Regions from separate parts of the Peribacillus sp. NPDC055009 genome, predicted to be linked through region 2. Evidence: predicted binding sites of a transcription regulator. Region 2 holds the regulator's gene; the other holds the start of a gene.
What was found. Region 2 encodes Rex, which represses fermentation and respiration genes when NADH is low (regulators of the CRP and FNR family bind a similar motif). Its sites were predicted from a motif close to TTGTGAAATATTTCACAA; they were not measured.

Region 1 (24,190 bases), on a different contig from region 2:
CTTTAGCGGAAAATGATCCTCACGTTGTACATAAAGTGCGGAGACTCGAATTAAAAGAATGGAACATTTAATAATGAAACGTTATGATTGCGTGTCAATGCGATGAATATATACTGGGATCTGGAGACAGTTCCTTCATTAAAGGGAGGTTGCCGAGGCAACCTTTTTTATGTGCAAAGCAACTCGATAACGAAAAGGTAAAGTTATACCAAAGTGAGGAATGATCTTTGATAACTGCCAGTTGTTATATTGTGAAAGTATTAGTGGAAAAGGATCAAAGAGCGAAATAAAAAAATGCTTCGTGTAGTTAAACAGGCAGGAAAAAATGGGTTTAAAAGTCTTGTCTATACAAGGCTTTTTTTGAATTAAGCTGAATCATGTGATGGCAAGATGGCTTATTCAGTTGAAAAATTATAGAATTGAGTAGCTGCTTAACTGGCTAGCTACGACCCCGGAGTCGCTTGCTTTGATGAGGCTTGGCAGACAGTCGACGGAAAGGGAGCTGATTTCTGAAATCAACTGGAATCTTTTAAAATTTTACCTTTCTGCAGCAGTTCCGGAAAATTAATCTGATTCCCTTGATATATCAAGGTTTTCTTCGGTGTCACTCATAAGTTGCATAGTAATGCGCTTATTACTATCTTTACTTTGCATAATTCATCTCACAATACTAGGAGTAGGAAAGGCGATGAACTCATTATGATTTTTAGCGAACGATTAAAAAAAGAACGGGAAAAAAGAAATTGGTCACAAAATGATCTTGCGGAGAAGATTCATGTGAGTCGCCAATCTGTGTCCAAATGGGAAACGGGAAAAAATTATCCTAGTATTGAAGTACTAATTAATTTAAAGTGATTTATTTCAAATTACGGTAGATGAATTATTAAGGAGTGACGAGGAATTGAAAGAAAAAATAATAAGGGAAAGTAAGCAGTTAGCATTTCCAAAAAGGAAAATGTTTTTTGATATCGTATTATTAATAGGAGCATTTTTGTTAGTGTCTAAATTAATTATTTTTGGACTTAATAAATTTGCCTGCACAGATATTACCATTTTAAAAAGCATGCCAGTTGTATCGAATTTTTTACCATTAGCTTTGATGGTCATTGGCGGTATTGGTTCAGATTATTTGAAGGATAAATATGTAGATTAAAAGAACTATGCTTATAAAACTTTATAGTGAATCATAAAATAGAATCTTCTGTTTTCCCTTTTATTGGGGACATGATAATAAAAGAACAGAACCTTTGAATCAGGTTCTGTTCCTATTTCTTATTTGAACTTTTGCACTTCTTCTTTTCCCTCGAATTTGTTATCTTTCAATATGCCGATTTCTTCAATATGGTTTCGTGCCGTTTCATCCCCTAATTTATAAATGAGGGCATAAAGCCTTTTCATGGCTGCATCGTATTTATCATTTGCCCGGTCATGATGATAGAGTAGGTAGGGCACATGTGAACGGGCATATGCTTCCAGGTCATCTGTCCGGTGTTCCTCCAAGCATTGTTTCAATTCTGCAAGTTCCTCATCAGTTGCGTGTACAGTGAAGCTTGGATTCTCTTCAAGTTTTTGTCCGAGTACGTCGCCGCTGACCAAATCGACATGATAGGTCTGTTTTTCCTGCATCATTCTGTGATCATCCTTTCAAGCGTTTATCTATTCTGTACCACTATTTGTAAAAAAATAATCATCAATGTAAACATTTCCTTAATGAAAAAGATAGGAAATAGAGGTATCGGATTTCTTATCAAATGGTATAAGATGAATTTACAGAATAATATGGAAAATCAAGGGGTGATATAGTGAAGAGGTCAATCATGGTTATCTTTTTGGTGTTGATTGCTTCAGGCTGCGTAACAAGGAATTATGATTCCAATATGGATTTAGGGAAAAGTCAGTTGAATGAGGAAAATTATTTAGAAGCCCACGAGGCATTTGAATTAGCTTATAAAGAAGCAAATACACCGGAAGCAAGGGAGTTAATGGATCTTTCAGGTTTTCTGGCGAATGGAATGAAGAAATACGACGAACAGGATTTTGATTCGGCCAAAAGAGATTTTGAAGAAGCAACCGCATATAAAGCAAAATACCGGGAAGGTAAACTAATGGTTTCTAAGGCGGTGGAAATGCCGGTATCAGACTCCGCCACGATAGAAGCGGTAGAGGGAAATGACGAGGCGGAGCCGGCGGAGGAAGCAACCGTGGACGGAACCAATGGATCCAAAGTAGTAGATGAGGCGGCAACGGATACAATAGGCAAAGAAGAGAGCAAGGCTTCGGTTAGTACATTAAGTAAATCTCAGGCAGAGAAGCTAGTTAAGGATTATGTGGACATGGAAAATTTTCCTGATTTAGATATCGAATATGATCATGATGCCGAAAAGGGAGATTACATTTTTCATGTTTTCGAGGTGGATGAACCTAGTCAGGAAAGTGGCCACAAAACCACTTGGGGCTGGTATGGCGTGAATAAGAAGACTAAAGAAGTTTATGAAGTCTTGTAAGGATAACTGTATGGTCGAATTGAAGGCCCCTGTTGAGGCCTTTTTATTTTGCAGGCGGCAAGATACAGGATTCGATAAAATTTTATAATTTTTGTAAAATGTCGCCCTATTCGTTATTTCTTAAGAATTTTTTAATATTTCCTGTTTATGATTGAGTCAAGTAAAGGATAAAGGACAATCATAGGAGGGATAAAGATGGAAAATTATAATGGTGATGAGCAAGTCAGAGTAAAGGCAGAACGGAAAAAGGGTAAGTCTCTTTGGCTAACTAGCCTTGTTTCCGGAACGGTTGCTGCTATGGTTACATCGTCTGTATTTCTATTTGGCGGAGACTTTATAGGTCAAGGGAATAGTCCAGTGAATGAGTCAACCAAAACGGCAGGTGTACAGCAAACGGAAAGTGTTGAAAAGGATAAAAGTGTCACGGCGGAAAAGTTATCGACAAGTACGGATTCAAATGATAGGGCAGAGATGGTCGAATCAGCATCCAAATCGATAGTCGGGGTCGTGAATTTACAGGAGATGCAAAACCAGTACCCGTACCAGCAGCAAAGCACGGAGAGCGAAACGGTTGAAAGCGGCACCGGCTCAGGGGTCATCTATAAAAAAGCTGATGGGAAAGCCTATATCATCACGAACAATCATGTTATTGAAGGAGCTAAGGAAGTCGAAATTTCATTGTATGATGGACAAAAGGCAACGGCGACGGTTGTCGGGGCTGATGCTTTGACTGATTTAGCGGTGCTGACAATTGATGCCTCGAAAGCACCTGAGGGAATTAAATTCGGTAATTCCGATAGCATGCGTCCAGGAGAAGAAGTATTGGCAATTGGCAACCCACTTGGACTTGATTTTTCACGATCGGTTACACAAGGGATCGTCAGTGCGACCGGACGCTCCATTTCAGTCGATACCTCGGAAGGGGAGTGGGAACTTGATGTGCTTCAAACAGATGCAGCGATCAACCCCGGCAATAGCGGGGGTGCATTGATCAACACCGCTGGGGAAGTGATCGGCATAAACAGTTTGAAGATTTCCGAAAACGGTGTGGAAGGCTTAGGGTTTGCCATACCAAGTAATGATGTGATTCCGATTGTTACGGAGCTGATTGAAAATGGAAAAATCACGCGCCCATATTTAGGAGTCAGCTTGGCCAGTATGGAAGAACTGCCGCAATATTACATTCAAAATGTTCCAGAAGCCGTAAAGTCCGGCGTAATGGTGACGAGTATAGAGGCGGGATCGGCTGCGGCGAATGGAGGGCTTAAGCAACAGGATATCATCGTTGAGATTGATGGAACGAAAATAAATACTGCCGCTGCATTAAGGAAGTACTTATATACAGATAAGAAAATCGGAGATAAAGTAAAGATTAAAGTATATAGAGGCACTGAAGAGAAAACGGTAACGATCACCTTGCAAAAACCATAGAATGAGGTAAGGCCCCTGATTATTCAACAGGGGTCTTTTATTGGAGTTTTTTTAATAGTATACAGTGGGCTAATATCGGAAAAATAGATAGTGTATTTGCACTGTTTTTCAGTTTGCTCATATAGTCTTGAATACCTAAAAGTGAATGGTGGCGCCTTCTATTTGTCAAGGTTTTCATCGTAAATATGTTAAAAAATAGAAAAGATTTGACAAATTTGTGAAATGTCATAAAATAGAAAGAAAGGGGATGAAATTATGGAAGCTAATCAGAAGATGTTAGATGCAGTGAAATGGGTATCGGGCACAGGTTGTGTAATCGGAATTATTATTTTTGCTTTAAGTTTCTTTGTAAGCGATTACAATAAGGATTATATATTCACCGCTGTTGGAATCGCCATCACATTAAGCGCAGCTGCCATTTTTCTAGTTGGTATATTTTTTGTCCTGACAGAGGAAATGGTAATGAATACACGTAAAGGCGAAAGAATTGAACCGGAAACGACTAAAATCATAAAAATGAAAACAAAGGCTAAAGCTCCAACAAACAGAAGTACAGAATTCAGTAACTAAAGCGAGGAATATAGCGCAATATACTGTTTTTCTAAACAAAACTAGTTGTTATTTTTGCCTAACTTGCTGAATTGAGTCAACTTGATCACAATTAATGAATGCGCTTTCATTTTGTGTATTATCAGAATCGAATTATCGATTTGTTACATTTTAATTCAATATACTGCCACTCGTCATTGCCAAACACACGATGTGCTTGTACATCCAAACCAACTGCCTGCACGCCAGGAAGTCTCAATTACATTTTAAACAATATCTACGAGAAAAGGACACTTTTAAGAAGTCCTTTTTTTGTGGTTTTTTTTCTATGTACTTTTAATTGAAAATTCAAAAGGGAAAGGGATACAGGTATCAATATGGGGTTATTGAGCAGTGGTTTTGCTAAAGGCAGATTTGATAGCAAACCTGAATTACTTACTACGCTTTTGCTACACGGCTGTTTAAAAATACTGACAGGGCATAAGGATTGCAAAAAGATCCCAATTTCATTTCAACTCGTTGTTTCCTTATACATATATAATATTGACCTGTGTTGGTTCATAAGGGTATTGAAGCATGGAGACAACATCGTGTCCCATGTGTCTACCATTTAACAACCTCCATGGCCGAGTGAAAAAAATCCGTTTTAAATCATGGTATCTAACGATAAATACCTAATTGACAGGATAGGTAATATAATTCATAATCTTTAAGAGTTTTGAGGCAATATACACGGTGACTATAATGTGAAATTTTTTATTTCATTATATTAGAGTAATATTAAATGGAAAGAGGATTGGTACTATTTGTAATCCTGCACTGTTAAGTGAATTTTCAAAGGCAAGATGTGAAACATTTATTATATTTCATTTGCTGAAGATTTTCGAACATTTCAGTTCATTTACCATCTTCTTACTGCTCTTTAATGAACTTTATGTGACAGATGTCACTTTGTATTGTCTTTTTTTAGACTTGGGATTAATATTGGTATGTCGGGGTTTGTGAACATGGTAACACTTTGTCCGAATAATTACCAATTGGAATTTTATTATGTAAGAAAGGGGTAGTACTATGAAAATAAAATGGGCTCTATTAACTATACTTTTTACTATTGCCACTGTGCTAACCGGTTGCGATAACCCATTAATGGTCTTGGACCCTAAAGGGCCAGTAGCTGCAACACAAGCAGATGTTATTATGATTTCGATATGGACAATGGCCTTTGTCGTCCTTGTCGTTATGGTACTGTATATCTTCATGATAATGAAATATCGTGCTTCCAAACAACGTGATGATTATGAACCGCCTCATATTGAAGGAAGTAAGGTTCTTGAAATAATTTGGGTTGCGATCCCAATTCTAATCGTCGCTTTCCTATCCGTTGTTACTGTTAAAACAACAAATGAAGTTGAGGCAACACCTAAAGGATACGGTGATCAAGAACCTTTAATTATTTACGCTTCATCTTCCAACTGGAAGTGGCATTTTAGTTATCCGGAAGAAGATATCGAAACAGTCAACTATCTGTTTTTACCTACTAACCGACCAATTGAATTTAAACTTTACTCATTCGGTCCAATCTCAAGTTTCTGGATTCCGCAACTTGGAGGACAAAAATACGCGATGTCGGACATGGTTAATACGTTGCACTTAGCAGCTGATGTACCAGGAGAGTATATGGGTCGAAATTCAAACTTCAGTGGTTCAGGTTTTGCTCAGCAAACGTTCAACGTTAATGTACTATCTGCAGAGGAATACGATAAGTGGGTAGATGAAATTAAAGCTACTGCTAAACCGATTACTGAGAAAAAATTCAATGAATTATTAAAACCTGGTCATGTGGGACAATCCACTTACACTGGAACTCACTTAGAGTTTTCTCCAGCTCCTGAAGGGGAAAATGCTGGTCATGACCACGGATCTTCTGATACGGAAGAAAATGATTCCAAGGATTCACACGATGAACATTCAGAACACAGCAACATGAATCATGATCACTAAGAATTAATTTCGTTCGATAAAACAACTAGGTTTACAAGATAAGGAATATTTTCCTGAAAGGAGTCACAAAAGTATGGATTACTTTGATCGATTTGCCGTACCTCATCCAAGTCCTGCGATTTATGCATCCATGGTTGCCATTGGTTTAACCATGATTGCGGTTGTTGCCGGAATTACCTATTTTAAAAAATGGGGTTACTTATGGCGTGAGTGGTTAACAACGGTTGACCATAAACGTATTGGTATCATGTACATCTTGGCAGCACTGCTTATGCTCTTCCGTGGTGGCGTGGATGCTCTTATGATGCGTGCTCAAACGGCTATTCCAGATAACGGTCTTTTGGATGGACAGCATTATAATGAGGTATTTACAACACACGGGGTCGTCATGATCCTGTTCATGGCTATGCCATTTATCATTGGGTTAATGAACATTGTCACACCATTGCAAATTGGAGCGCGTGACGTAGCATTCCCACGTCTGAACGCAGTAAGCTTCTGGTTATTCTTCATGGGGGCAATGCTATTTAACATCTCTTTCGTAGTCGGTGGTTCTCCTGATGCAGGTTGGACATCTTACTTCCCGCTGGCAAGTAACGATTTCAGTGAATCAGTAGGTTCGAACTATTACGCGATTGCAATTCAAATAGCTGGTATCGGTACATTACTGACTGGTATCAACTTTATCGTAACAATCTTGAAAATGAGAGCACCTGGCATGAACTTAATGAAAATGCCAATGTTCACATGGTCTATCTTGATCACAAACTTCATTATCGTTTTCGCTTTCCCTGTATTGACAGTGGCACTTGCGTTGATGACAATGGATCGTCTATTCGGAACTCAATTCTTTACGATGGCCAATGGCGGTAGCGATATGCTTTGGGCGAACTTGTTCTGGGTTTGGGGACATCCTGAAGTTTATATAGTAATTCTTCCGGCTTTCGGTATATACAGTGAAATCATTTCGACATTTGCACGTCGTAACCTGTACGGGTATAATTCGATGGTTATCTCCATGGTAGCTATTTCTACTCTATCTTTCATTGTATGGGCTCACCATTTCTATACAATGGGTCACGGTGCAATGGTTAATGGTATCTTCTCGATTACCACGATGGCAATTGCCGTCCCGACCGGTGTTAAGATTTTCAACTGGTTGTTCACACTTTGGAAAGGTAAAATCGTTTTTACCGTTCCGATGCTTTACTCTTTAGCTTTCATTCCGATTTTCACGCTCGGTGGGGTAACAGGGGTCATGCTTGCAATGGCAAGTGCTGACTACCAATACCATAATACAATGTTCTTAGTAGCTCACTTCCACTACGTTTTAATCCCTGGTACTGTATTTGCCGTACTTGCTGGTTTCACGTACTGGTGGCCAAAAATGTTCGGTTTCATGTTGAGCGAAAAAATTGGGAAATGGTCGTTCTGGTTCATTACAATCGGCTTTAATGTTACATTCTTCCCGATGTTCATCACTGGTTTAGATGGGCAGGCACGTCGTATGTATACGTACTCTGAATCAACAGGGTATGGTCCATTGAATATGCTCTCTTTCGTTGGAGCGATTGGCTTGGCAATAGGTTTTGCACTTATTGTGTACAATATCTATTGGAGCACTCGTTATGCGTCAAGAAATATTTCAAACGATCCATGGGATGCACGTTCTCTAGAGTGGGCTACACATACACCAATCCCTGAATATAACTTTGCAATTGTGCCAACAGTTGATTCTACAGAAGCATTCTGGGATTCAAAGAAAAAAGGCTTTAAGTTATTTGGCGGTAAAGTAGAAAAGATCCATATGCCAAATAACAGTGGTGTGCCGTTTATCATGAGCTGTATCTTCTTCGTTTGGGGCTTTGCGATGGTATTCAGCATGTGGATCATTGCTATCATTGCAACGATCGGTATCTTTGCTTGTATGATTCACCGTTCATTCGAAAAAGATCACGGACGTTATATCTCTGTTGAAGAGATCGAAGAAACTGAAAATAAATTGCGAGGTGCTAAGTAATGAAAATAGATAACTCGCTGCCACTAGAATATAGCACGGAAGAAAATCGCTTAAAGATTTTTGGATTCTGGATTTTCCTAGGAGCAGAAATAGCTCTTTTCGCTACACTGTTCGCCACTTATTTTGTATTGGTCAATGGAACTGGAAATGGTCCAACAGGGGAACATCTTTTTAAAGTCCCAACCCTGATGTTCCAAACAATCTTTCTTTTAACCAGTAGTTTTACCATAGGTCTTGGAATCAATGCAATGAGACTTGGCAGACAGAAAGCAACGATTGGTTTCTTCATTATCACCCTTATTCTTGGTTTAGGCTTCTTGGGAGTCGAAATTTATGAATTCGTGGAGTATGTACATGAAGGAGCAACCATTCAAACAAGTGCTTTCTTATCTAGTTTGTTTACATTACTAGGTACGCATGGAGCTCACGTTACACTTGGTTTATTCTGGGGAACCTTCATCGTCATGCAAATCAAAAAGCGCGGTATGACTCCAGAAACAACAAACAAGGCTTTCATCTTTTCACTTTACTGGCATTTCTTGGACGTTGTCTGGATCTTCATCTTCAGTTTCGTCTACCTGAAAGGAATGATGTAATATGAAAGAATTATTCCCACGGGGCCAAGTTATGGGATTTGCGTTTTCTCTAGTCCTGACTTTGGTCGCACTATCAGTTATTATGTTTGATCTCTCACTAAAAATGGGTGTGATCATCCTACTTGTTACAGCTTTCATGCAAGCTGCACTGCAATTAGTTATGTTCATGCACGCAGGTGAGTCTGAAGATAAAGCATCGATTTACACAAACGTTTATTACGGATTGTTCGTTGCATTGGTTACAATTTTCGGTACAATGCTAACAATGATTTGGGGATATCAATAATCGATTCCGGAAAAGCTGGGCGTCTTGATGACGCCCAGTTTTTTTGTACTTTAATAAATATAATTTCTTATACCGATCTATCCATCTCATTCATGGAAATTTGTTAAGAAGGATGTGGATGAAACGATTATGTTTAGTATAACCATTTCGGAAAATTATATTTATAAAGGGTAAATTGTGTTTAAGTACAATGTTTTACCAAAGTAAAACGTTAATAGAACGGACACATCTTCTAAGAGAAATTGCCAGCCCTATTGATATAATAAGTTATAAAGAATTAATTATAAATGTAGCGGAGATGATGAATTGACATTGCCGGTTTTGATTTTGACAATTATATTAAGCTTGTTAAAAATATTGGTTTCCTGTCTTCCAACCGATGCTGTTAATTGGATTATCAGCAAATTTAAAATACACTCAGAAATTAGTGGCGGGAATGCGATCGTATCCTTTGACGGAAAACGTTTGGAAGGTGAAGAAAAAGTGCAAGTTATTAATTACTTTAATAATGCCAGATTTTTGAAGAAAAATCATATATTCCCGGGTAACGAGCAATTGTTTTTACATCCAGAGGACAGTGGGGCTCCATTAGTCATTGATACTAAAAAAGGCAAAATTGATGTTAAGTTATTTGTGTTTATTTACAATGACCGAGTGGATGTAGTTAAACAGTACAAGAAGAAAGTCATTTCTTATAGCCTGTTTTCCGATAACCTCCAAGAACGTTCCATGCCATTGATAAGAAATTTAGTTTAATAACAGTAATTCGGTCTCAGTTTGTAAACAAAAGGGTTCTGTATTAAATTAAAAACAAGGTTGATTGGAATGGTGTGTGCGAGACCTTTGCGGGGAAAGCGTGTCCAGGGGAGACCTCGCAGGCGCAAAGTGAGTGCCAGGAGAGGAAATAAACGATTGAATTTAAAACCCTCAACAAAAACTGCAGGAAAATCAATTATTAGCTTGTTAGTGGACAAAAGGGGTTCTATCTAAATTTTAAAACAAAGTTGATTGGAACGGAGGCTCCCGGACCGCCTGCGGATAGCGAGTGCCTGGAATGGAAATCAACGGTTAAATTGTCTACAGTTGAGACGGTCCTTTAAAAGACCGTCTTTTTTAAAAGACTTTTATTATATAATCCCATTTCAATTGGATATTTTTTTCATTATAAAAAATTCTAGTACACAAACTGACATCTTAATTTTAGTGTCTTTTGAATAAAAATAATTAAAAGTGTTTTTTACCAGGAGGGAATTGCTGCAAGAGGATCTTTAATAGTTCATATGAAACGTATTTTGGAAATTATTAAAATGGTAATAAAAAAGCAGGTATCTATTGCGATGCCTGCCTTCTTACGCTTTCCATTGCTTTTCAACTTGATGAAGGGCTTGTTGTAAAATTACTTCATGATCTGTACCCGGTTTAGTAAGGACGTTAGTTTGATAAGATTTTCCTTGGAAATCAACTGTTACTGTAACTTTTACCATAATGCATCTTTCCTTTCTTGATTCAGAATAAAATGAGGTGGTTGTACCTATTTCTTTAATACCCGTGGCAGAGGATTTTTCAAACATTTCAAAAGCTGTTAAATCTAAAGAATTAATATTCAAAATTATCTGATATTTTTACGGATGTGTCAACATTTTTTTTTTGACCTACCCCATTTCCCATTAAATAGAAAACGACCTGGCTTGTACACATGACAGCCAGGTTGTTTTTGTAAACGTACTATATTCATATTTTAGTTAAAATAATACCGATTAATGCTGCAAGAACACCGGCAATTTGATAGGTTTTTAGTTTTTCCTTGAATAAATAACATCCAGCGAATACGACAACTAAACAGTTCAGGCTGACGACAGGGAAAATGATGCTTGCGATCCCGGTGTTCAATGCAAAGAAATAACATCCATAGCCTATCATGCTTAAAAAACCTACTAAGGAACCGATTTTGACTTCCTTTAGCTTGATTTTTTCTTTTTTTAAGGCCAGAGCCGAAAGAAGATAAAGCATTCCGCCTCCATACATTGATACAAGGATATCAAGGGAGTTTAAATGAAGACGTGTTGATGTCGTCATTAGAATTCCGAGCACTCCGAATGATAAGATGGAGAATACTGTGTGCATGATCCAAGGGACATATTGATGGTTACCTTTGGCGTTAGGTGTATACTGGATAACTAATGTAGCGAGAAACATGCAGACTATTCCACTCCACTGCAAGGAGGAAATATGTTCGTGAAAAATTAAAGCTGCACAGAGTATGGGGAATATGGCATTCGCTGCGATTAATGGTGATGTCAAGCTTGCCGGCCCTTTTTCAAAGGCGCTTGCCATCTGGATGTTACCATTAGCGTTCAGTACACCAATTGCTGCTCCAAGCATGATGGACAGCCAGTTCAGCTGCAAACCATCCATAAACATTCCATAAATAATGGACAAAATAAAAGCTGAAAAATAAAAGAAAAATTGGATATGTATCTTGGAATAGCCTTTTCCGCTGCTCCATTTGAAAATGCTGTTATTGATTCCGAAACATAAGCTGGTGATGAGTGCTGCAAAAATCCACATGTGTATATTCTCTTCTTTCTTATAGGTTGAACTGCTTTTTCCATTTTAAACTGAATATATAAATGAATCAAACCCAATTTAAGAGAGTTGCATTGACATATTGACTATTTTTTTTTATATTTACTAAGACAATTTTAAAATATTTCCCGATAATCGGGAGAGGTTCATAGCATCACCCTCTTAAAAAAACTATGGCTTTGATATTTTTCGCGAATCAACCATATCTTTGAGGAGATATGGTTTTTGTTATATAGAGGCCCATTTTATGAATCTCCCTGAAACGTGGGATTAGGAGGACTTTTCATGTCTGGAAGAAAAGAAGAAGAATTAAAAAAAGATATCACACTGCTTGGTAATCAAGGAACAAAATATACATTTGACTATGCGCCTGAAATCCTTGAGTCATTCGATAACAAGCATCCGAACCGGGATTATTTCGTCAAATTCAATTGCCCGGAATTCACTAGTTTATGTCCGATAACGGGCCAGCCGGACTTTGCTACCATTTACATCAGCTATATTCCCAGTGTGAAAATGGTGGAAAGCAAGTCTTTGAAACTTTATTTATTCAGCTTCCGCAATCACGGTGATTTCCATGAAGACTGCATGAACATCATCATGAATGATTTAATCGAATTGATGGATCCTAAATATATTGAAGTTTGGGGCAAGTTTACACCTAGGGGCGGAATTTCCATCGACCCTTACACGAATTATGGGAAACCAGGCACGAAGTATGAGGAAATGGCGAATTACCGCTTGATGAACCATGACTTATACCCGGAAACTGTGGATAATCGCTAAAGAATAGGAGAGACAATGGGCATATGCCCGTTGTCTTTTTATTTGTTTTTAGCCATTCTTGATCCTTCGTTTTGATGGTTTGTCCTTTTTAAAAATACAAATGTCCTCCTATAATGGAATTTATACTTGATTGTTTCGAGAAAAAGCGTAATAATAGGGAGAGTTGATTTTGACAGAATATTTACGAAAATAGGGGATGTCGAGATGAAAGTTGCGAAGTTTGGTGGAAGTTCACTTGCGTCAGGTGAACAGTTGAGGAAGGTATTCGAAATTGTTGTTTCTGATCCAGAGAGAAAGATTGTAGTCGTTTCGGCTCCAGGGAAACGCAATTCCGATGATATAAAGGTGACGGATTTATTGATTGAAGCTGCGGAACAGCAGCTGCGCGGGGATAACGGAGAGCATTTGATAGAAGATGTCGTATCCCGCTATGCGAGCATTGCTGAAGAGTTGGATATATCCGAGAGTGTCATCACTGGGATTCATGAAAATTTAATGGTACTGCTGCATGCAGACCAAACTAACCCGAAGCGCTATCTGGATGCCTTGAAGGCCAGCGGCGAGGATAATAATGCGAAGCTGGTCGCAGGTTATTTCCAAAGCCGTGGTGTAGAGGCGCAGTATATAAATCCAAAGAAGGCCGGCTTGATCGTAACGGATGAAGGTGGATTTACCAAGGTGCTGCCAGAGTCTTATGATCGGTTATATGCTCTGCGTGATGAGCCTGGAATCGTAGTATTCCCAGGGTTCTTCGGTTATACGTTGGATGGCGATGTGTTAACCTTCTCAAGAAGCGGTTCCGATATTACTGGTTCGATTCTTGCGAATGGGGTCAAAGCTGATTTGTATGAGAACTTTACGGACGTGGATGCCGTTTATGCGGTGAATCCAAATGTGGTTTCCAATCCGAAGGGAATCCGGGAATTAACCTATCGTGAGATGCGTGAGCTTTCTTATGCAGGCTTCTCGGTATTTCATGATGAGGCACTGATCCCTGCATTCCGTGCGGGAATACCTGTCCATATCCAGAATACGAACAATCCGGCGGCACAAGGGACCCGCATTGTGAATACACGGGATAATACGAACGGGCCCGTTATTGGGATTGCGAGTGATAAAGGATTTTGCAGCATTTACATTAGCAAATATTTGATGAACCGGGAAGTTGGCTTTGGCCGGAAACTGCTGCACATCCTTGAAGATTATGGAGTTTCATATGAGCATATTCCATCAGGTATCGATGATGTGACGCTTATTCTAAGGCAGGACCAGATGAAAGGTGAAGCCGAGAGAAAAATCATTTCCCGAATCAAGAAAGAGCTGCATGCCGATGAAGTGAATGTGGAGCATGATCTTGCCTTGATCATGGTTGTAGGGGAAGGAATGCGCCATAATGTCGGTACAACGGCAAGAGCGTCAAAAGCCTTGGCCGAAGCTAAGGTGAATATTGAGATGATCAACCAGGGCTCTTCGGAGGTAAGCATGATGTTCGGTGTGAAAGGGCACAACGAAGAGACGGCGATTCAGGCATTGTATCACGAGTTCTTTTGAGTATGGGCGTTCAGGGACCTCCTTTTAGAAGGGGGTTTTTTGATTGAGCTTTTAGTCACTATACATACGCTGGGTTTTTCATTCGGTTCTTTATGATAGTGGCAATGACCGTGTGGGGATAACCATTACAAGCTAACAGACGCGCTGTAGGGTTCAGGGCGTCTGTATTAATTTAATACCCATTTGTCAAGTGGTTAAAGCAATTAGAGGAGAACGGAGTTGACGCTCCAACCTCTGAATACATCTCTTTCACCAAATTATAAATGAAAGAGATGTCAAAGGCACATCAAGTTTACGAGCCAAATGATTCACTGGCACCAATTGATTTAAAGTAATTAATTAGAGTTGATCTTGCTGAATAGAATCATGTTTAGAAAGCATCCATATCACCCAAGTTAAATACTTCTATATAATACAAAAAAGAGCGTAGGGATAAGTTCTATCTATATGTTAAAACAAAGTTGATTGGAGTGTAAGGGGCGAGACTCCTGGGGGAAAAGCGCGTCTAGGGGAGACATCGCAGGCGTAAGCCGAGGAGGCTCCCGGACCGCCCGCGGAAAGCGAGTACCTGGAGCGGAAATCAACGTTCAAATTGTAAAAGCCATAAAAAAACTGTAGAAAACTCGATTTTCATCAAGTTTGTCTACAGTCTGAGTCTCCAAATAGAAGATTGGATGCTTTCCTTTTATGTTAGTCCATAATGGTCAGGAGTTGATCGATCGCGGTCCTTGGACGAGGGGCAGGAATCATATCGGGATAGCCAACGTGAAGGCTGCCGACGATCTTCTCGCCTGGTTTCACGCCCAATGCTTCACGAAACTCCATGCTGTGTATCATGCCGTATGTTTCCCATATCATCCCGATTCCCTGTTCCCAGGCAAGCAGGCTGAAATTCTGGATCAAGGCACTTGTAGCCGCATAATCTTCTTCACGTGTCATGGGATTCGGGTTCTCTTCCATGATCACTGCGACAAACATCGGTACATCTATAAGTTTATTATATCCTCGCTGTCCGGCTGCTTTTTTCTTTTCAGGGTCCTTCTCTTTGCCTTCCATGAATGCACGGGTTGCTTCTGCGAGTTTTAAACGGCTATCACCATGCACCACGACGAAGCGCCATGGCTGGGTCATTTTATGGTTCGGTGCCCATGTCGAAGTTTCCAATAATGATTGAATGGTATCAATAGGAACAGGAATGTCCTTAAATCGTTTGATGCTGCGCCGTTCTTTAATGATATCTTCTAGTTTCATGATCATCCTGCTCCTTTAATCATATATGTAAGTTTAATAGTTGAAAAAAAATAATCCCCGGCTGCCTAATATGCTTCCAACGTGAATAAATTACTTGAATAAAGAGGGGGCAATATTCTAGTGACTTGCATTCGCTAATGAGCATATAATTTTACTAGGCACAGAGAAGCCGGGGCGACATTGTATCTATGTACAATATCAAAAGGGTACGATAAGAGAATATCGTAATTGCTTATCAAATTTCAGAGATCGATAATGAAATTGAAAATCATTATCAATTAGAATTTTCGCTTATTTCCTGTTATTTGTCAAGGGTATTTATAAAAAAAAATTCAAGATATTTACCAATGCTTTAAAACGGTTAAAATCTTTTAAAAAATCTGTATAAAAATGTATAATGAGAGGATGAAAAGATGCTATTTACATACGGAGAATCGAAGGTGTCATAGATGAAAAAATTGTCCTCATTTCTTAAGCCATACTGGCTTTTGATCATTCTTGCTTTATCCTTAATGATTGTCGAGCTCGGGGTAGAGCTGTTACAACCTCTATTTATAGCAAAAATCATTGATGATGGCATTTTGCAGAAAGATTTATCGGTGGTGATTAAATGGGGAAGTGTCATGGTTGGACTTTCCGTTTTTTCATTTCTTGGCGGGATCGTTAATTCATTTACGGCATCACATGTAAGTCAAAGCTTTGGACATGATGTCAGGAAAAGCCTTTTTGGTAAAATACAGGCGTTTTCTTTTGCAAATTTGAATAATATCCCGACTTCCTCGTTGATAACAAGGATGACGAATGATGTGACACAACTTCAAAATACGGTTTTTATGGGCTTGCGTATCATGGCGAGGGCGCCACTGATCGTAATCGGCGGAGCGATAATGGCTATTGCGGTCGATTTGAAACTATCACTTGTTTTGGTCATTTCAATTCCGATTCTTGTTTTCTTCCTGAGATGGGTTATGAAACGAGCAGCCAAGCTGTTTAAGCTCGTACAGAAAAAACTCGATAATGTTAATGGCGTAATGAGGGAAAACCTGATAGGCATGCGCTTGATCAAGGCTTTTCTTCGTAAGGAGCATGAAATCGGCCGATTTGACGATGCGAATGAAGAGTTGAAAAGAAAGACCGTGACTTCGCTTCGTCTAATAGAAACGACGATGCCTGTACTGATGTTGGTCATGAATGTGGCGATTCTGATCATTCTCTGGCTTGGAAGCGAATTTATAACAACGGGAGATATACAGGTAGGGGAAGTTGTGGCGATTGTCAACTATGCCACAAGAATTGCGGCATCCCTTTCCGTTTTTTCATGGCTGATCATGGTCATTTCCCGTGCGAAGGCTTCAGCGGAGCGTGTGACGGAAATATTTGAAACCCCGATAGATATTGATGAAGGTAAGGCGGAAAGCAAGAGTGGGGCCGTAAATGGGGGAGGCATCAAGTTTTTGGATGTATCTTTTCGTTATCCTGGAACCGATACGCCGATATTGAAAAACCTGACCTTCTCCATCGATCCGGGAGAAACGCTTGCCATCTTAGGAGCGACAGGATCAGGGAAAACATCTCTGTTTCAGCTGATTCCGAGATTATACGAAGTTGAAAGCGGCTCCATTCAAATTGATGACCAAGATCTGAAAGATATCCCACTGAATTCTCTGCGGAAAAGGATCGGCTATGTACCGCAAGAGGCGCTGCTTTTTTCAGGAACCATAAAAAATAATGTCGCTTGGGGAAAAGAAGGTGCCTCGATGGAGGAAATCATGGCTGCGGCCAAGCATGCTCAGGTGCATGAGACCGTAATGAAACTTCCGAAGCGATATGAAACCCAGTTAGGGCAAAAAGGAGTGAATCTGTCCGGAGGGCAAAAACAGCGCTTATCGATCGCAAGAGCATTGGTGCGCAGACCGAAGATTCTCCTTCTGGATGATAGTACGAGTGCGCTGGATTTGAAAACGGAAAGTAAATTGCTTGCCGCTTTAAAGGAATATACATGCACAACGCTCATCATTACACAAAAAATCAGTACAGCCATGGAGGCGGACAAAATCTTGTTGCTGGAAAGCGGTCAAGTCCTTGCACTGGGGAAACATGAGGATTTGCTTCAAACAAGCGATCTTTATCGAAAAATCGTTCACTCACAGTTTGGGGAGGAGGGGATTTCGCTTGAGTCAAAGAATATCTCCCGATAAGGCAAAGTCCAAACCGGTCAACTCCTGGAATACGATAAAAAGGATCATTCCCTACTTAGCAACGAATAAAAGCCTGTTATTTTGTGTCCTTTTCATGGTGCTGATAAGCTCGGTTTTGGGATTGCTTGGCCCCTTTCTTGTTGGGATGTCCATTGATGATTATATTGTCACGAAAGATAGCGGGGGGCTGATCACCCTTCTTTTCGGACTTCTTGGAGTCTATATATTCTATTCCCTATCCATGTGGCTTCAGAATTATTGGATGATTGGAATCGCGCAGGATACGGTTTATGAAATGCGCAATCAATTATTTAAAAAGCTTCACCAGCTGTCCATCCCCTTTTTTGACCGGCGCCAGCATGGGGAATTGATGAGTAGGGTCACGAATGATATAGAAAATGTCAGTTCCACTTTGAATAGTTCCGTCATCCAGATTTTTTCAAGTGTGCTGACACTGGTCGGGACGATCGGAGTCATGCTGTATTTGAGCCCTTTATTAACTGTTTTAACCTTATTCATCGTTCCGCTTATGTTCTTCGGTCTGAGGTGGATAACGAACCGGACAGGAAAGCTGTTTAAACAACAGCAGAAGAACCTTGGGGAACTGAATGGGTTTATAGAAGAAACGATTTCCGGACAACGGATCGTAAAGGCTTTTTCACAAGAAGATAAAGTGATCCGGGATTTTATCATCCGGAGTGAAAACTTGAAGAAAGCCGGCTTCCTATCACAATCATACTCCGGGCTGATTCCAAAACTGATGAATTTACTGAACAACTTAAGTTTCACGGTAATAGCTGCTGTCGGCGGGTTTTTGGCGCTGAGTGGCATAGGAACGGTTTCCATCGGGGTAATTGTCATCTTCACCGAGTATTCAAGGCAATTCACCCGTCCGCTCAATGACCTGGCTAACCAATTCAATACACTCCTTTCGGCTGTTGCCGGTGCGGAGCGGGTTTTCGCCATACTTGATGAAGAAGAAGAGGAAGTGGATGAGAAGCAGGCCTCTGAACTTCGCGATGTCTGCGGTGAGGTGGTCTTTGAGGGTGTTTCCTTTTCGTATAATGATGAGGAGCAAACGATATATGATGTTAATTTCCAGGCGGAAAAAGGGGAGACCATCGCGCTTGTAGGTCCCACTGGGGCCGGTAAGACTACGATCATTAATCTTCTTGCCCGTTTTTACGAGCCGAGCAGCGGCCGGATAATGATTGATGGGCAGGATATCCAACAGGTGACGAGGTCTAGTCTCCGTAAGCATATGGGCTTCGTTTTACAGGATTCCTTCTTGTTTCAAGGTACGATTCGTGAAAATATCCGCTACGGCCGACTGGAGGCGGAAGATGAAGAAGTGGTGAATGCAGCCATGCTTGCCAATGCCCATTCCTTTATCATGAAACTGCCAGATCGATATGATACCATCTTGAATCAAGAGGGCAGTGGAATAAGTCAGGGGCAGCGCCAGTTATTATCGATTGCCAGGGCTATTTTAGCCGATCCCATTCTATTGATTTTGGACGAAGCGACAAGTAGCATAGATACGATTACCGAACTTAAAATCCAGGAAGCATTACACCGCTTGATGGAGGGAAGGACAAGTTTTGTCATTGCCCACAGATTGAATACAATTCAGCAAAGTGATCAAATCCTTGTACTTGATGAAGGAAGGGTCATTGAAAAGGGATCCCATGATGAATTGTTGCGGCAGAGGGGTTTTTATTACGACCTATTTCGCAGTTCTTTAAGGGGAAATCAGATTGGATGAAGAAAGAATGTGTGCCGTCAGGCGCACATTTTTTTGTTGTTGGTCCAATAAAAAGGACAACTTCCGTTTCATTTAATGATGCACCTTCTAAAAATGGGGTTATTTACCCAATGCGGTTCTTATAAAGAGTGTGAATTCATAAATCTATATTGGTGGGAAAAGAGGTAATTATCGACAAAATAATGGAAAATACTTTACAAATTGACCAATTTACTATTGCTAAAAATCCTTATGGTGACATATAATTCAGAATATATATAAAATTCTTTAAATTTAATGGGCATGGGGAGTAATTCAGCCCAGGTCCCTTATAAATGAAGGTTTTTTATAGTTGTAAAATAGTTCAATGGAGGGGAGATGGAAAAAAATGAAAGCGCTTAAGTCAGTCGTACTTTGGGGGATCATATCTGCTTTGGGGGCGGTGAGTTTTGGTTTCGTCGCGCTAAACCGGGGGGAAAGCATCAATGCCATGTGGATTGTCACTGCAGCACTCTGTGTTTATTCAATTGCATACCGCTTTTATAGTAAATTCATTGCACGGAAAGTGTTTGAGCTAGATGACAATCGCCAGACTCCATCGGAAGCGAATAATGATGGGAAAGATTATGTTCCTACAAACAAATGGGTGTTGTTTGGCCACCATTTTGCAGCAATTGCCGGAGCTGGCCCTCTGGTAGGTCCCATCCTTGCAGCGCAGATGGGATATTTGCCAGGGACGCTATGGCTTGTAGTCGGAGTTGTTTTGGCTGGTGCCGTACAGGATTTCATCATTCTTTTCGGTTCGATGCGCCGTAACGGCAAATCTTTGGGAGAGATGATCAAAGAGGAAATTGGACCGATTACAGGCTTGATAGCGATGATCGGTATCCTCGGTATCATGATCATTTTATTGGCGGTACTTGCCCTGGTTGTCGTAAAAGCGCTGGTGGGCAGTCCGTGGGGAATGTTCACGATTGCCTCGACCATACCGATTGCAGTCCTTATGGGCATTTACATGCGTTATATAAGGCCGGGACGGGTTGGTGAAGGGTCGATTATCGGAATCATACTTTTGATGCTCGCGTTATATTTCGGCCGCTTTGTAGCCGAGAGTGCAACATTGGCGCCAATGTTCACTTTCAGCGGGGAAACGATTGCCATCATGTTGATTGTCTACGGTTTCGTTGCCTCCGTTTTGCCTGTATGGATGTTATTGGCACCGCGTGATTATTTAAGTACATTCTTGAAAATCGGTACGATCATCGGACTTGCACTTGGTATCTTTATTGTCATGCCGAGCCTTGAAATGCCTGCAGTCACTCAATTCATCGATGGAACAGGACCTGTATTTTCCGGAAATTTATTCCCGTTCCTATTCATTACGATCGCTTGTGGAGCGGTATCGGGATTCCATGCACTCGTTTCCTCAGGTACAACTCCTAAGATGATTGAACGCGAATCGCATGCACGTCCAATCGGATACGGGGCGATGTTGACTGAATCCTTTGTAGCCATCATGGCGATGATTGCCGCCTGTGTATTGACGCCAGGTATATATTTTGCTATTAACAGCCCGGGAGCCGTTGTGGGAACGGAACCAGCGCAAGTGGCTGCTACCATATCCGATTGGGGTTTCCTTGTGACACCTGAGATGATTACCGGCCTTGCAGACGATGTTGGGGAAGAGACCATCATATCCCGTACTGGAGGAGCACCGACCTTTGCAATCGGCATGGCCCATATCTTCTCGCAAGTGATTGGGGGGGCGTCCCTGATGGCGTTCTGGTATCATTTCGCGATCTTGTTCGAGGCATTGTTCATATTGACCACCATTGATGCAGGAACCAGGGTGGGACGTTTTATGATACAGGATATCATCGGCACCTTTTACAAACCATTTGCCGAAACGAATAAATGGCTGCCTAATATAATTGCAACTGCCATTTGTGTAATCGGTTGGGGGTACTTCCTTTATCAAGGGGTCATTGATCCTCTTGGCGGGATCAATACCCTTTGGCCATTGTTTGGAATTGCGAATCAGATGCTTTCCGCCATTGCGTTGCTGCTTGGGACGACGGTCCTTTTCAAAATGGGCAAAAAAGCGTACACATGGGTCACTCTTGTGCCCACTACATTCTTGTTGATAGTGACCATGACGGCAGGGTGGCAGAAGCTGTTCCATGAAAACCCGGCAATTGGCTTTTTAGCACATAAGGATAAATTTAAAGCGGCCTATGATAGTGGGGAAGTTCTTGCTCCGGCAGCTAATCTGGCCGAGATGAAACGGGTTATCGTCAATGATTATGTGGATGCAGCCCTTTGTGCCATCTTCATGATCGTGGTGATCACTGTCCTGATTTCTGCCATTAGGTTATGGATAAAGGTCTTGAAGAACCAGAAAATAGATTTACATGAAACACCTTATGTATCAAGGACGTCATAAGGGAGGGAAAGCAATGTTGAAAAGAATAATTACAATTCTCAGCTACAGAAAGCAATTCGTCAGTTTGCTCGTCGGCGTGCCAAGTTATGATACGTATGTGGCACATATGAAAAAGCATCATCCTGAAGAGCGCGTGAAAACCAGGAAAGAATTTTTCTGCGAAGCCCAGGATGAACGGTATAACGCAAAGGGTGGGAAAGTGTCTCGTTGCTGTTAATTGAATATTTTTTGAGGGTCCTCAATATGAGGGCCCTTTTTTTATTGGTTTTTTTGAAGTGGGACATAGGTAGAGGGGTAAATGTAATAGTAATGGAGTCGTAAAAAGGTGGAAAATTAATTATAAGACAAAAAAATCAAATTATCTAAGCCTTTATTCACAGTGATGTTATATAACCTAACATCTTTTTATAAAATATAAAAATTAAGTTGAATTATTAGAAAATTAAGTATATGATAAAAAATATAACATAATAGTGTTAATAAACATAACATATACAAAAAACAAGGGGGAAAAAAACAGTATGCAAATGGCAGATTCGGTATTCATGTTTTTGGCGACAATGATGGTTTGGTTAATGACACCAGGGATTGCCCTATTTTATGGAGGGATGGTAAAAAGTAAAAATGTCCTGAATACGGCAATGCATAGTTATATGCCATTGGCTGTCATTTCGATTCTTTGGGTGCTGATTGGGTATTCAATATCATTTTCACCTGGTAATACACTTCTGGGAGGTCTGGACTGGGTTGGCTTAAAGGATGTAGGCTTTGCACCTGGACCATACAGTGAAACGATTCCTCATAGTTTGTTCATGTTATTCCAAATGACTTTTGCCGTTTTAACCGTCTCGATCATTGCAGGTGGCATTGCCGAGCGGATGAGATTTTCAGCATTCCTGATTTTTACGATCCTTTGGTCTTTATTCGTATACGCTCCCGTTGCACACTGGGTATGGGGAGGCGGCTGGTTAGCGGAACTTGGTACACTTGACTTTGCAGGCGGCAACGTTGTTCATATTTCTTCAGGGGTTGCAGGTCTGGTTTTAGCGATCATGTTAGGTAAAAGGAAAGAGTCGGGTGACAGTGCACCGCATAATCTTCCTTTAACATTCCTTGGCGGATCATTAATATGGTTCGGTTGGTACGGCTTCAACGTCGGAAGCGCACTGACAATCAATGAAGTGGCGATGAATGTATTCGTCAATACAGCTGTTGCTGCCGCTGCTGGTATCATAGGCTGGCTGATCGTTGAGTATATGGCTAATAAAAAGGCAACATTGCTGGGTGCGGTATCAGGAGCTATTTCTGGCTTGGTGGCCATTACACCTGCTTGCGGATTCGTAACCCCTGCCTCTTCCATCATCATCGGTGTCATTGGTGGTGCCGTATGTTTCTGGGGCGTATTCTTCCTGAAGAATAAACTCGGTTACGATGATGCACTTGATGCTTTCGGATTGCACGGGATCGGCGGGACATGGGGTGGGATCGCTACAGGTTTATTCGCGACCACTTCCGTTAACGAAAACGGTGCAGATGGTTTATTCTATGGAGATTTCAACTTGTTGTGGAAGCAGCTTGTAGCGATCATTGCGACATATATCTTCGTTGCCGTGGTCACATATGTCGTTGCTAAAGTCATTAACCTTTTCGTACCGTTGCGTGTCAGTGAAGAAGATGAGTCAATGGGGCTTGATCTTACACTTCATGGAGAAAAAGCTTATCACGAATCCATTTAAAAGGGGGTTGCTCATATGTCCGAGGTTTTAACGAAAATCGAAATCATTACACGTCCGATCAAGTTTGAACAATTCAAAGCGGAACTTGCAAAAATAGGGGTAAGCGGAATGACTGTATCGGAAGTAAAAGGAACGGGTCTTCAGAAAAGTTATGTGGAAACCTATAGAGGCAGAAATCGTGAAATGTCACTACATGATCGAATGAAAATCGAAATCGTCGTGTGTGAAGTGCCAGTTCAGGATGTTGTGGATGTAGCAAGGAAATTCCTGAGTACAGGTAAACCAGGTGACGGAAAAATCTTCATTTATGAATTGGCGAATGTTGTGAATATCCGTACCGGAAAAGAAGGTCATGATGCGTTAAAGAATGACATCTGAATGTCCGGCCGAATGTCCGGCCGAATGTGCCGGATACAGTTGATTAAAGAAAGGGAGCTGAAAATGGGGAGACTGGTCCGAATTGTTAATGCAAAAAAACAGAAGATCGTTAATACGCTCATTTCAGAGG
Region 2 (9,148 bases):
TTGCAAGCGCTTCGCCTTCTACATCTTCAGCAATTAATAATAGCGGTTTACCTTGTTGTACAACTTGCTCAAGTACAGGAAGGATTTCTTGGATATTCGTGATTTTTTTATCTGTGATCAAGATATATGGATTTTCTAGTACAGCTTCCATTTTATCTGAATCAGTAACCATGTATGGAGATGCATATCCGCGATCGAACTGCATACCTTCTACTACGTCCAATTCAGTTGTGAAACCTTTAGACTCTTCGATTGTGATGACGCCGTCGTTACCAACGCGCTCCATTGCTTCCGCAATCAGTTGGCCGACTTCTTCATCAGCTGAAGAGATGGCAGCAACTTGTGCGATAGATTCTTTGTTTTCAACAGGTTGGGAAATGGCTTTCAATTCTGCGATTGCAGTATTGACCGCTTTCTCGATTCCTTTACGGATACCCATTGGGTTAGCACCAGCTGTTACGTTTTTAAGACCTTCGCGGATCATCGCTTGTGCAAGAACCGTTGCAGTCGTTGTACCGTCACCAGCTACGTCGTTTGTTTTGCTTGCTACTTCAGCAACCAATTTCGCACCCATGTTTTCGAATGCATCTTCCAATTCGATTTCTTTAGCGATCGTCACACCGTCATTAGTGATAAGCGGTGAACCGAATTTTTTCTCAAGAACCACGTTACGACCTTTTGGTCCAAGCGTTACTTTAACTGCATCTGCAAGTGCGTCCACACCACGAAGCATGGAGCGGCGAGCTTCTTCACTAAATTTAATTTCTTTAGCCATTTATAAGTACCTCCCTAAAATTTTAAGAAAATTTTCGTTCAGTTAAGTATGATGTATAATTAGCCGATAACAGCTAGAATGTCGCTTTCACGTAAAATTAAGTATTCAGTGTTTTCGTATTTAACTTCAGTACCTGCATATTTTGAGAAGATAATTAGATCGCCTTGGGCAACCTCTAAAGCAACACGTTCGCCATTTTCAAGGACACGGCCAGTACCAACTGCTACTACCTTACCTTCTTGTGGCTTTTCTTTAGCAGTATCAGGAAGAACAATACCGCTTGCAGTTTTTTCTTCAGTTTGAACTAGTTCAATAATAACGCGATCACCTAATGGTTTTAACAAGTGAAACAACCTCCTCATATTCTCTTGATAATTTGTTACATGATTATTAGCACTCTTCATCATCGAGTGCTAACACATTTATAATATTAAATAAACCGAGCCTTTTTTGCAAGTATCTTATTGAAAATTTTTTATTAATTTCTGATAAATTACGGGTAAACTACTTTAGCATAATGATTTCCTTAACAAAGTTATTTAAATGTTTCGTTAGGGGTACCTTTAAGTGGTGTTCTGCCTCAATTTTTGATACCATTTTGGAGTATGCGTTTATAGCTTGTCCCCATATAAGGAACGTTCCGAGCGGAATGGGTGACTATAAAAGGAGTTTTCATTTTTGAAAAAAGAATATTGGTTCGTCATCATCACTTATATTGCCATGCAATTATCCAGTATTGTTGGGGTACCCATTTTCATGCTGATCGGGTCTTATACCGGAATGCCGGCTGATGAACTCCAAGTGAAATCTGCAGCATACTGGATAGTTTTCAGTTTTCTCGCTGCTTTATTCTTGATTCTTTTTTTAATGAGAAAAGATATGAGGGAAAAGTTGGACACGAGAAATCAAACTTCCGTTTCCATGTCCATATTATGGGCAATTGCAGGAGTGTTCATGGCTCTTTTTGCGCAAAGCATTGCCGGCAGCATTGAACAAATGCTTGGGGTGGAGTCTGAATCTGAAAATACGCAGCAACTCATTTCACTCATTTACAAAGTCCCCATGGTCATTTTCGTCACTTCAGTAATTGGACCTATATTGGAAGAATTAATTTTCCGGAAAATCATTTTCGGATCACTTCATAAACGCTTTAACTTCTTTATTTCAGCTTTAATCAGCTCAGTTATTTTCGGCTTGGCGCATGGTGAATTTGAACATCTTCTTTTATATACGGCAATGGGCTTCACTTTTGCTTTCCTTTATGCAAAAACAGGCCGCATTCTCGTATCAATGAGCGCTCATATTGCGATGAATACGCTTGTTATCATCCTTCAAGTGGTATATCGGGAGGATATAGAGAAGATGATGGATACTGCACAGGCCTTCATCGGAGGTTTATTATGAAACGTCAATCACCCTTATTCATGGGCATCATCTATGCAGGCTTAGGAGCTCTTTTTACCGCTATCGCGATTCAAACCGTCAATTCTTCTGGATGGGGACTCTTCGCCTACATACTTGTCCTCATTGCGACTCTTGACTTTGGATCGGGCTTACGCATGATCATGCTGCACTTTAAGATTAAAGCCGCACAAAAAAATAAGAAAAAATAAAAAAACGCTGCAAAGATGCAGCGTTTTTTTCATTCCTCCAAGGCGGCTTCTTCCACTACCGGATAATGTTTCAGGAAGTAGATGAGCGACTGAAGCTCCACGGCCAGGTCAATATGGTGAACCCTTATGGATGGAGGCACGGTCAGCCTTGCAGGTGTAAAATTCAATATTCCTTTTATATCAGCTTTGACTAGACGATCGGTTATCGTCTGGGCTACCTGTGCAGGCACGGTCAATATAGCTGCAGTGATATTATTTTCCTGCAATAACGTATCGATTTGATCCATATGATAGATGGGCACATCAGCTATCCGCTTGCCGACTTTTTCTTCAGAAACTTCGAAAGCCATTTCAATTTTTGTATTATTATTTTTCATGAAATTGTAATTTAAAAAAGCGGTTCCTAAATTTCCTACCCCTATTAAAGCGACTTTGGTCAATTCATCTTGATCTAGTGTTTTTCTAAAGAAGGATAATAAATAATTGACATTGTAGCCGTAGCCTTTTTTCCCAAGCGCGCCAAAGTAGGAAAAATCACGGCGTATGGTGGCAGAATCCACTTTTACAGCTTCGCTTAGCTCTGCCGAGGAAACTCTTTGTTTGCCTGAGGAATGTAAGTTCTTTAAAAATCGATAATACAATGGTAACCTTTTGGCTGTTGCCTGCGGTATCTTTGGGTCATGGTTCATTGTTCTTCCCCGCCTTCACACATGCTTTTCAACTTAATTCTCTATCTGTTTGTTTTACTTGTCTTTTATAATCGTTACTGGAAACTCCGCCTGTTTTCTCCACTAAGAATGTAGGCCCGATCACCATTCCCTTGTCAATGGCCTTACACATGTCATAAACAGTCAAGGCAGTCACGGATGCAGCTGTTAACGCTTCCATTTCCACACCTGTACTCCCTTTTGTCTTAGCTTCCGTTTCAATCCTAAGTCTGTATCCTTGTTCCTCTTTTTCCCACTCAAAGGCTATATTGACCCCTTGCAGAGCAATGGGATGGCACATCGGAATGATATTGGATGTATTTTTGCTGGCCATTATTCCTGCAACCTGTGCAACAGCCAGTACATCACCTTTTTTCATTTTCTGGTTCGTGACCAATTCATATATTTCATCATTCAATAAAATGCTCGATTGAGCTACTGCCGTCCGGGTTGTTTCAGGCTTAGCACTCACATCGACCATTTTGGCCCTGCCCTGTTCATTAAAATGCGTTAAGTCTCCCATTTAAGTAACCCCTCCTAAATCATACACTATTATTCCACTTTATGTAACAGCTTTTGTTTTACCATGGAACCAAGCTGTTGCCGATAATAACTAAAATACGTTACACTATCTATAATCAATTGAGGTGAAATCTATGATTTTATTACAAATCAATCAACTATCGAAATATTATGGAGCTGAACTTATTTTATCAAATATGAAGCTCGAAGTTCAAAATAAAGATCGAATTGCACTTGTCGGCCGTAATGGCGCCGGAAAATCGACTCTGCTAAAAATCATAGCCGGGAAGATTTCCCATGATGGCGGTGAAATTATCAAACCAAAAGGCGTCACAATCGGCTATATGGCCCAGGATACGGGATTGGAATCCGAACTGACCATTTGGGATGAGATGCTGACGGTATTCACGGACCTTATAGAGCAGGAAAAGGAACTGCGTCGCCTTGAAGCTGATATGGCCAGACCTGACATCTTTGAAAACGAAACGGTTTACCAAAAAGTGCTGAATGAATACGACACTTTGATGGTGGCATTCAAAGAGAAGGGCGGTTATCAATATGAAGCGGATATCCGTTCCGTATTGCATGGGCTTCAGTTTGCTGACTTTGACTATTCTACCCCAATTTCCACATTAAGCGGCGGGCAAAAAACAAGGCTTGCATTAGGAAAGCTGCTTTTAAGGAAACCGGATATATTGATTCTGGATGAGCCGACGAACCATTTGGATATTGAAACCCTATCTTGGCTTGAACAATATTTACAAGGGTACCAGGGAGCTGTGCTCATTGTTTCCCATGACCGCTATTTTTTAGATAAAGTAGTGAACCTGGTATATGAGATTTCCCGGAATAACATGAAAAAATACTATGGTAATTATAGTTCTTACCTAGAGGGAAAAGCGGAAGATTATGAGCGGGACATGAAACTGTTCGAGAAGCAGCAAGGGGAAATCGAAAAGCTTCGCGACTTTGTCCAACGTAATATCACAAGGGCTTCGACCACGAAAAGAGCACAAAGCAGACGCAAGCAGCTCGAAAAGATGGATGTTTTGGACAAGCCGCAAGGGGATGAAAAATCCGCGAATTTTTCTTTCCAGATTGAAAGGCAAAGCGGAAATGAAGTACTCCACCTCCAGGACTTGGCTATCGGATACGAAGGGGAAACGGTATCAAGGAATATAAATTCCCGGATGACAAAGGGAGAGAGCATAGCTCTTGTTGGCCCAAATGGAGTTGGAAAATCAACTTTATTGAAAACGATCATTTCTAAGCTGCCTGCACTTTCTGGGGAATTCCGTTTTGGAACGAACGTAGAAGTCAGCTACTACGATCAAGAACAGGCTAACCTTGTTTCCAATAAACGCGTACTCAATGAATTATGGGACGACTATCCCCTTAAACCGGAAAAGGACATCCGCACCGTACTTGGTAATTTCCTATTTAGCGGGGACGATGTTTTGAAAACCGTTTCCACACTAAGCGGGGGCGAAAAGGCTCGGCTTGCTCTTGCCAAAATGATGATGCAAAAAGGTAATTTTTTAATTCTTGATGAACCAACGAACCATTTGGACCTCGATAGTAAATTGGTGCTTGAAAACGCTTTGATCGATTATCCGGGAACTATTCTTTTCGTCTCACATGACCGTTATTTCATAAATCGGATAGCAACGAAAGTGATAGAGCTCTCCAAAGACGGCAACGAAGAATTTCTCGGTGATTATGATTACTATTTAGAGAAGAAACAGGAGCAAGCGGAAATCAAAGCACTTGAACAGCAGGATCAGGCTAAAACTTTAGATGCAGCTGTAGAAAAAACAAATTACAAAATTGATAAAGAAGCAAAAAAAGCAGAACGCCAGCGAAAACGGCGCATTGAGGAAATCGAGGCAGCCATGGAGCGTCTTGAAACCGAAATAAGCGAATATAATGACCTCCTATGCGATCCAAATGTTTTTCAGGACCACGAAAAAGTGATGGAAGTCCAAACAAAGCTTGATAATGCACAGGAAAAATTGGACCAGCTGCTCGAAGAATGGGCTGAACTGGAAGAATGACAAATGACCGGGTCAATCGACTCGGTCTTTTTCACTTCAAATTAAAAAGTTATCCACAAACTTGTTAACAATTCACTTACCGTTTATTAGCCAATAATTTGGGTTATACACATTATCCACAGAAACATATCCACTTATCCACAAAAACACCACTTTATACACATGCAGTAGGATGATCAAAAAAACTTTATCCACAGAATATTCTATTATTTCATTAACACGATAAAAAGACAGGATGCCGAAGTGTGGGATCCTGTCTTCTCGTCAATTAAAATGCTTCTATATCCAATCCAGGATTTCCGTTCAAATCCAAACCAGATCGTTTTCCTTTTTCAAACATGACACTGCCAGCAGCACCGATCATGGCGGCATTGTCTGTACAAAGATAGAGGGGCGGAATGGATATATCCATAGGTAAATCCTTAAAAGCTTCCGTTAATGCTTCCCTAAGGCCTTTATTTGCCGCAACTCCTCCAGCAAGCAATACCTGCTTCACATTATATTCCTTTGCAGCTTTTACAGCTTTCATTACAAGCACTTCTATCACGCTTGCTTGGAAACTTGCCGCTAAATCTTTAGGTTCGATTTTTTCCCCGCGCTGTTCTGCATTATGCAAAGTGTTGATCACCGCCGATTTCAACCCGCTGAAGGAAAAATCATAGCTGCCATCCAACCATGCCCTAGGCAGTTTTAAAGTTGGTGAGCCTTCTTGCGCAAGCCTATCGATATGAGGACCGCCAGGATAAGGGAGCCCCAATGTTCGAGCCACTTTATCATACGCCTCTCCTGCTGCATCATCCCGCGTCTCCCCTATCACCTTGAAAGAACCTGGCTCTTCTAAAAGCACCAATTCTGTATGACCTCCCGAAACGACTAAAGAAAGCGCAGGATATTCGATCTCCTGAATAAGCCGATTTGCATAGATATGACCAGCGATATGATGCGTACCGACAATTGGTATTCCATGTGCGAAAGCTACAGCCTTCGCCGCATTCACGCCTATTAATAGTGCCCCAACAAGGCCGGGGCCTTCTGTAACGGCAATGGCATCCAAGTCTTCATATGTAACACCGGCTTGCAGCAGTGCTTCTTCAAGAACAATCGTAATTTGTTCTACATGATGACGGGAAGCTATTTCAGGGACGACACCGCCAAAACGTTTATGGCTTTCAATTTGTGAAGCCACGACATTACTCAGTATCTCCGTACCATTTTTTATGACAGCTGCCGCAGTTTCATCGCAGCTCGTTTCAATACCTAATATAAATTGATCTTGTTTCATGAAAAATTCACCCACATAACATAAGCATCTTCTTGATTGTCTGTATAATAATTTTTTCGGATTCCGCCCTTTTGGAAACCTAGTTTTTCATAGAGCGAAATGGCTACTGCATTACTGACACGGACCTCTAGCGTCATCCTCACCACACCCATCGAAATGGAGATTTCAATCATCTTCCTGAGCAAAGCTTCTCCTAGCTTTTGCCCTCGGTATTCTGGCAATATCGCTATATTGGTAATGTGCGATTCATCAATGACGATCCAGGCACCGCAATAACCGGCGATTTTACCTTCATCCTCTATCACCATGTATACAGCATATTGATTATGATTCAATTCATTAAAAAAAGCTTCCCGGCTCCAAGGCAAAGTAAAGGACTGCTTTTCCACGTTTAGCACTTGGTCGATATCTTCCGTATTCATCTTTCGGAACGTCAATGTTTTACTCATAATAATCGGTCGCTTTCCTTGTTTATTTCCCCTGCTGTTCAAGCCACTTTGCTTCTGCTTCAGCCATGCGGATATAATTCGGTACAAACTGGTGAACATCCACTTCAGTCTTATCAAGACCAATGAAGGCCAGTTCGCTTGGCCTTGAATTATATGACTGTACCGGAGCAAATACCGCCAATTCCCCTAATGCATCCGTAATTGCATCCCGATGGATGTCCACATCTTGACCAACAAATAAAACAGGACGATTTAATTCCTTCAATTGACTCGCCCACTCAGAGGATAGAATATTACAATCTTCTATGACTGTCTTTAAAGAGTCCTTTTCCATTTCATATAATCCAGTATAAATCTGCCCTCTTCTTGCATCGAACAAGGGAGAGATCACCCCGTTAAAATATCGTCCATTAGCTGCTAAAACCTCTAAGCTGGAAACACCTGATAAGGGAATCTGAAGCGTCCAGGCCAAGCTTTTCGCTATCGTCACTCCAATCCTGACCCCTGTATATGAGCCTGGACCTTGAGCGACCACAATCTTAGTCAATTCCTTCGGTTTAGTATCACAATCCCTCAGCAGTGTTTCAATTGCCGGCATTACCCGCACCGAATGATTTTTCTTTAGGTTCGTCGTATACTCACCAATTACTTGATTCTCGTTTACCAGTGCAATCCCTAATGTAAAATTCGATGTATCTATAGCTAAAACCTTCATCAAATAATCTCCTTACATAACTTTACATATCGTTCGCCTTTGGCTTCCAAAACAATACGCCGGCTGGTATCGCCCAGACGATAGATATAAATGGTCAAGATTTCCTCTGGAAGGTGATCCTTTATTAAATGGGCCCATTCAACGACAGTCACACCATCACCATCAAAATATTCATCAAAGCCTAGATCTTCTTCCGATTCACTTACCCGATATACATCCATATGATACAAAGGCAAGCGACCCATGTATTCCTTTATTATCGTAAAGGTAGGGCTATTCACCATTCTGGTAACACATAGTCCTTTAGCCAGCCCTTTTGTGAATGCCGTCTTCCCTGCACCCAAGTCACCTTCTAATGCCAGAACATCTCCACTGGAGAGCTTTTGTGCCAACCTATGCGCAAATTGCGCAGTTTCTTCCTCACTCTGAGAAATCCATTCAACATGTTGCATATATCAATCACCTTTATCATTATTAGGAAACGTCCTATAGTTCATGTCTATAACCATAAACGCAATATTATGGAATGGAACAAAAACCATTCTATATGTAGTTTACCTTGTTTCAAAAGAAGAAACAAATAAGTTAGGGACATAATTATTCGAATTTCAGATAAAACAAAAAAACGAAACCTAAGTTTCGTTTTTTTCATGATTGCGGGGACAGGATTTGAACCTGCGACCTTCGGGTTATGAGCCCGACGAGCTACCGGACTGCTCCACCCCGCGACGGTATGAATGTTACTTTTATAAATATAGTATTCCCATTTATTTAAAAAGAATACAATGATTATAGCTTGGCGGCGTCCTACTCTCACAGGGGGAAACCCCCAACTACCATTGGCGCTGAAGAGCTTAACTGCCGTGTTCGGAATGGGAACGGGTGTGACCTCTTCGCTATCGCCACCAAACATTTAATCTTTTAGCACATTTATTATCATACCATGTATGAAATCAAAATGCAAGAAGAAATTTTCATTCCTTCAAAACTAGATAATATTAAGAAGGTATTTCATTTTTTAAAAAGCGTTG

Region 1: the regulator Rex is predicted to act here: its motif matches at 5,330-5,347, upstream of qoxA (cytochrome aa3 quinol oxidase subunit II).

The regions. Positions count from the first base shown of each region.
Region 1 is NZ_JBSGVZ010000006.1:120,727-144,916, forward strand. It holds gene ACWF5P_RS11825 (YciI family protein) at 1-71, shown strand, start outside; partial or broken gene ACWF5P_RS11830 (helix-turn-helix domain-containing protein) at 700-1,153, shown strand; gene ACWF5P_RS11835 (hydrolase) at 1,273-1,629, opposite strand; gene ACWF5P_RS11840 (hypothetical protein) at 1,818-2,504, shown strand; gene ACWF5P_RS11845 (S1C family serine protease) at 2,700-3,935, shown strand; gene ACWF5P_RS11850 (hypothetical protein) at 4,191-4,505, shown strand; gene qoxA (cytochrome aa3 quinol oxidase subunit II) at 5,556-6,485, shown strand; gene qoxB (cytochrome aa3 quinol oxidase subunit I) at 6,559-8,505, shown strand; gene qoxC (cytochrome aa3 quinol oxidase subunit III) at 8,505-9,101, shown strand; gene qoxD (cytochrome aa3 quinol oxidase subunit IV) at 9,103-9,387, shown strand; gene ACWF5P_RS11875 (YfmQ family protein) at 9,694-10,143, shown strand; gene ACWF5P_RS11880 (BA3454 family stress response protein) at 10,737-10,994, opposite strand; gene ACWF5P_RS11885 (DMT family transporter) at 11,119-11,955, opposite strand; gene queF (preQ(1) synthase) at 12,259-12,759, shown strand; gene ACWF5P_RS11895 (aspartate kinase) at 12,964-14,310, shown strand; gene ACWF5P_RS11900 (nitroreductase family protein) at 15,001-15,561, opposite strand; gene ACWF5P_RS11905 (ABC transporter transmembrane domain-containing protein) at 16,011-17,759, shown strand; gene ACWF5P_RS11910 (ABC transporter transmembrane domain-containing protein) at 17,659-19,524, shown strand; gene ACWF5P_RS11915 (carbon starvation CstA family protein) at 19,892-21,946, shown strand; gene ACWF5P_RS11920 (YbdD/YjiX family protein) at 21,960-22,163, shown strand; gene ACWF5P_RS11925 (ammonium transporter) at 22,468-23,682, shown strand; gene ACWF5P_RS11930 (P-II family nitrogen regulator) at 23,698-24,060, shown strand.
Region 2 is NZ_JBSGVZ010000022.1:79,171-88,318, forward strand. It holds gene groL (chaperonin GroEL) at 1-775, opposite strand, end outside; gene groES (co-chaperone GroES) at 835-1,119, opposite strand; gene ACWF5P_RS23600 (CPBP family intramembrane glutamic endopeptidase) at 1,454-2,179, shown strand; gene ACWF5P_RS23605 (YdiK family protein) at 2,176-2,388, shown strand; gene ACWF5P_RS23610 (redox-sensing transcriptional repressor Rex) at 2,418-3,077, opposite strand; gene moaC (cyclic pyranopterin monophosphate synthase MoaC) at 3,106-3,618, opposite strand; gene ACWF5P_RS23620 (ABC transporter ATP-binding protein) at 3,752-5,671, shown strand; gene tsaD (tRNA (adenosine(37)-N6)-threonylcarbamoyltransferase complex transferase subunit TsaD) at 5,940-6,953, opposite strand; gene rimI (ribosomal protein S18-alanine N-acetyltransferase) at 6,950-7,402, opposite strand; gene tsaB (tRNA (adenosine(37)-N6)-threonylcarbamoyltransferase complex dimerization subunit type 1 TsaB) at 7,425-8,117, opposite strand; gene tsaE (tRNA (adenosine(37)-N6)-threonylcarbamoyltransferase complex ATPase subunit type 1 TsaE) at 8,117-8,569, opposite strand; tRNA gene ACWF5P_RS23645 (tRNA-Met) at 8,772-8,845, opposite strand; rRNA gene rrf (5S ribosomal RNA) at 8,912-9,027, opposite strand.